DNA from 2 places in the Arthrobacter sp. MDT1-49-2 genome. Region 1 is predicted to be linked to the other one. Evidence: predicted binding sites of a transcription regulator. Region 1 holds the regulator's gene; the other holds the start of a gene.
The links. Region 1 encodes HspR, which represses chaperone genes until heat shock. Its sites were predicted from a motif close to AAGTTGAGTCNNNNNGACTCAACTT; they were not measured.
Positions count from the first base shown of each region.

Region 2: AC5RTS_RS00415 (Hsp20/alpha crystallin family protein) is a predicted target of HspR. The motif match lies at 1,219-1,243, and genes of this name have one in related genera.

Region 1 is NZ_JBNHFK010000009.1:152,917-155,296, reverse strand. It holds gene AC5RTS_RS13555 (class I SAM-dependent methyltransferase) at 1-32, shown strand, start outside; gene AC5RTS_RS13550 (MOSC domain-containing protein) at 116-853, opposite strand; gene AC5RTS_RS13545 (heat shock protein transcriptional repressor HspR) at 911-1,423, opposite strand; gene AC5RTS_RS13540 (DnaJ C-terminal domain-containing protein) at 1,486-2,380, opposite strand, start outside.
Region 2 is NZ_JBNHFK010000001.1:87,366-89,745, forward strand. It holds gene AC5RTS_RS00405 (primosomal protein N') at 1-357, shown strand, start outside; gene AC5RTS_RS00410 (hypothetical protein) at 372-521, opposite strand; gene AC5RTS_RS00415 (Hsp20/alpha crystallin family protein) at 704-1,159, opposite strand; gene AC5RTS_RS00420 (MBL fold metallo-hydrolase) at 1,282-2,016, opposite strand; gene AC5RTS_RS00425 (phosphotransferase family protein) at 2,091-2,380, opposite strand, start outside.

The DNA of each region.
Region 1 (2,380 bases):
ATGTTGTCCTCCGGGCACGGCGGCTGCGCTGACCCTCCTGCACTGACCCTCCTGCACTGACGCGCCTCCCCGGGGGCTTGCCCGGCACGTCCGGGCAGGAATTCGGGGTTCTTGGTTAGAAAGCGCCGGCCGCCGGAAACAGGGTCACGGCATCGCCGACCCGCAGCATCCCGGTGCGCAGCACATGGGCCTGCAGCCCGAGTTCGGCGCGGTGATGCGTGCCCAACACCTTCAGCGCCTTGGGTGCTGCGCCGACTCCGGCCTGGGGCTGGTCGATCATCAGGCAGCGCGGCATGCCCGGCCCCAGCCGCAGGAGTACGTCCGGGCCCAGCGCCAGCTCGGCGCCCGCCCATCCGTCCTCGGCAAATACCCGGTCCGCGCCGGTATCGATAATGATGTTGGCCCGGAAACGCCGTTCGTCCACCGCCGCGCCGGTGAGGTCATCCAGGGCGGCAAGGGAGGACGTGGTGACCAGGTGCAGAGGCGTTTCGTCATGGTGCTGCACGGTGGTTTCCGGCTGCACGCGCAGCTCTTGGCCCAGGGCTGAGCTCAGGGCACTGGCTGCCGCCGGTTCATCGGCCCGGTAGGACCGGCCGTCGGGGCCGGTCAGCACCGGAACGCCGTTGTCGTCGGCGCTGGAAGACCAGTGCATCAGGCCGGGCACCGGCCGGAAGCGGCGGGTGCGTTTGCCGCTGGCAATCCCGCCGTCGTTCGTATAGACCGCCCAGCCGCGGTCGCCCTGCAGGCCCCGGTCGGTGACCCCGACGGCGGCAAGGGCCTGGCCTGCGGTTGACTTGACCGGGTAGCGGTACAGCGCCCGCACGGTTCCGACCGGACTTCCCATCTGTGGCATCCCGGCATCATCTCACGCCGGACGGCCGGTGCCGCGGAAGGCAATGCTGCCGGGCGGTCAGAGTGACTGGATGTAGCCTTCGTCCGCATAGTTCCGGTCCGCCGACTTGCCGGCCGGCAGGGCACGGAGCCTGCCGCTGCGCTGCATCAGGGACACCAGGCCCAGCTGCTGTACCGTTCCCGGGGCGGGCGGGGGACGCTGGCCGCGGCTTAGGGTCACCACATCGCCGGCCCGGCCGGCGGCGAAGACGCGGCTGCGGTCCGAGGTGTAGCGGCGGGCAGTCTCGAGCTCGGAGGAGAGTTCGCTGACGCGCTGCCGCAGCCCGGTGACCTGGTTCTGCAGCTCCATGATCCGCTTGATGCCCTCCAGCGATACGCCCTCCTGGGAGAGCTTCTGGACTTCGCGGAGCAACTCGATATCCCGTTGGGAATACCGGCGTGACCGTCCCGGTGCCCGGCTGGGCCGGACTATTCCAAGCCGGTCATATTGCCGGAGGGTCTGCGGATGCATCTCCGCGAGCTCAGCGGCAACGGAGATCACAAAGATAGGCGCATTGACGTCTATGCCCATTGTTCCTCCTTCACTGCTGGTTGAAATCCTAACCCCGGCGGGTCACTCCGCCGGGGAGCCGGCTAGAGCCGTGCCTTGGCGGCGAGCCCCGCGCGCGGGTCCTCACCCTTGGTCGCTTCGGCAAAGGCCTCCACTGCGGCCTGGGCGTCTTTGTTCAGCCGTGAGGGCACGGCGACGTCGACTGTCACCAGCAGGTCGCCGTTGCCTTTGGACGTGTGCACGCCCCGGCCCTTGACCCTCAGGGTCCGGCCCGACGGCGTGCCGGCGGGCACCTTCAGGCGCACGGTCTCCGAGGTCAGCGTAGGCACCTCGATGGTGGCGCCCAGGGCGGCCTCGGGGAAGGACACCGGAACGTGGATCCGGATGTTGTTACCGTCGCGTATGAAGAAGTCATGCGGGGTGACGTGCACGGTGACCATCAGGTCCCCGGGTCCGGCTGCGCCGGACTGTCCCTTGCCGCGTACCCGGATCTTCTGTCCGTCCTTGACTCCGGCCGGGACCCGGACCTCGACCACTTCACCGCTGGGTTCGCGCAGGCCGATCACGGTGCCGTTGATGGACCCGGCGAAGGAGATGGTGGTGCTGGCCGTCCGGTCCGCGCCCTTGGTGGGTGGCGGTGCGCCGAAGCCCCCGCCGCCGAAACCGCCGCCGCCAAAGAGGTCCGCGAACTCCGGCGGGATGTTGCTGCCGCCGGCATTAAAAGTGGTTCGCCGTCCGCCGCCACGGGCGGTCTGGCCGAACAGGTCCCCGAAGATGTCTTCAAAGCCCGCGCCGCCTGCTCCGGCGCCGCCCGGCGCGCCGCCGGCTGTGAACCTGGCACCGCTGCCCATGGCCCGGATGGCGTCATACTGCTGGCGTTCCTCGGCGTCGGAGAGCACCGAGTAGGCCTCGGAGAGGTCCTTGAACATCCGCTCCGCATTGGCGTCACCCTGGTTCTGGTCAGGGTGGTACTTCCGT
Region 2 (2,380 bases), on a different contig from region 1:
GAGCGGGAGTTGGAGCTGCGGCGAGAACTCGGGTTGCCGCCTGCCGTGCGTTATGCCGAGCTCACAGGCTCCAGGGAAGGCCTGGATGCCTTTATTGTCCGGCTGGACCTGCCGGAAGGTACCCGCACCGTGGGTCCGGCACCGGTGGAAGAAACCGCAGCGGCGGGAGCAGGCGCCAAGGAGGTCCGGGACGGCCAGTTAGGCGGTGCCGGCGGGCGGTTCCGGACACTGCTGTTCTTTCCCTATGCCGCGGCACCGGCCGTCACGGCTGCCCTGCGTTCCACGAAGGCGGCCGCATCGGCTCGGCGTACCGGAGATCCGGTCTATGTGCGGGTGGACGGGACCGACGTGCTGTAGGTCCGCTGCGCGCGCTACAGGAGCTCGAGCAGCACCGCCGAAGCGCCCAGCAGGGAGAGCAGTGAAAGCTGTGCAACGCTGCCCAGCCGGGAGAGCCTGCCCAGGAGTCCGCGGGGCACGCCGTGGATCATCCAGCCGCGGTGGTTGATGGTAGGAATTCGCACCGGTAATCCCTCTTTCCTGCGAAGAAAAAATCGGTTAATCCCCAGTATCGCGCCGGGAAGCTGCCGCCTCCGAATCCGCCGCCGGTGACCTTGACCACCTGATGCGCGCAGACGCCAACGGGGCCCGGGAAGCATCCCGGACCCCGTTGGTGCCGCTTGTTGCGCTACGTCCGTTTGTTTCGCTACGCGGACACGGCCTCACGCTCGGACTGGCTGTCCTGCGTGATTGCCGAGCCGTCTGCCGGCGCCGCCTGCACCGCGATCTTCCGCGGCTTGGCTTTTTCGCTGACCGGAATGGTGACGCTCAGGACACCGTTCTCGTAGCTGGCGGAGATCCTCTCGGTGTCGAGGCCCTGGCCCAGGTTCAGCTGGCGCAGGAAGGAGCCGCTTTCCCGTTCACGGGTGAGCCACTTGACGCCCTCGGCGCCGTGCAGGGTGCGCTGGGCGCGGATGGTCAGCAGCTGGCCGTCAATGTCGACATCGATGGAACCGGGATCGATGCCCGGCAGGTCGGCGGCCAGGATGTAGTGGTCGCCCTGCCGGTAGAGATCCATCGGCATACCGCGCAGGGTGCCTTCGCCCCGCAGGGCCTGTGCCATCCGGTCGAGTTCCTGGAACGGATCAAACTTCATAGCCATGTCGTATCAACTCCTCCATTCGATCGCTTGTGACAAGCGTTGTTGTGGCGATTGTTCCAAAGTTGAGTCGGTACCACTCAACTTCCGGCAGCAGATTAGCACTCTCGGTGGGTGAGTGCCAACTACTTTTTTCGCGGTGGATGTTGTTCGCCTGCCCGGCGGACAAGGTCCTGTACATCTCCGGGATTTCCACGCCACGGGGCGCCGTGTCCCGGCAGCACCCAGCCGGCCTCCACTCCCGCCAGGCGGCCCAGGGACTCAAGGGCCGCCGAGGGGTCATCGGTGAACGGTGCCGGCTGAATGCCCGTCCGGCCGGTCAGCACGCTGCGCGTGGTCAGCGCATCCCCAACGAAGACGGCGTTGGCGCGCGGTACGTGGACGGCAATGCTGCCCGGGGAGTGGCCGGGCAGGGCGATGACCCGGGGCGCCCCGGGCAGCGGGAGAACGTCTCCGTCAGCGACCTCGGTAACCTCTGTGAGGTATTCCGGGCGCCAGCCGCGCTTCCGGAGCCCGTAAAGGAGGAACTGCATCAGCGGGAGGGGTTGTAGGGAACCCATGGCGACTTTGGGCTTGCTGCTGCCGCGCGCCCGGGCCGCATCGAGCGAGTGCAGGTAGACCGGCACCCCGGTCTCCCTGCACAGTCTTTCGGCGAAGCCGATATGGTCGCTGTCCCCGTGTGTCAGGACTGCACCGCGTACATCGCCAAGGGAGCGGCCCATCGCCTGCAGTTCGGTAAGCAGATCACGCCAGTGCCCGGGCAGCCCGCTGTCTACGACGGTAACGCCGTCCTCCGTGTCCACCAGATAGGCAGCCACTATGTCGTTGCCGATGCGGTGCAGATGCGGTCCGAGTCTCACTGGGGCTCCCTCAGCTGAAGTGGCGGGTGCAGCCGTGCTTCGGATCAGGCGGCATTTCCCGCTGCTTCGGCATGTTAGGCGTTGGAGGTACTGCAGGTAAGGGTGGAACGGCGAAGCGGGCGTGCCCGGTGGGCCAGCCAGTCGTACACCAGCCGGGCCGTGTACCGCCCGTGGATCCGCAGGACGGGGCTCGCTTCGACGTCGGGCTGGCTGCCCCAATGGATCATGTAGTTCAGCAGTGCTGCCAGCAAGGCATCGATATAGGCGTCCGGCACGTCCCGGGTGAGGACGGACCGGCGCAGCCAGGCGTCGGCGTCGATGCCGTCCGGCCGGACGTAGGGCAGCACCCCCGCCCAATCGATCC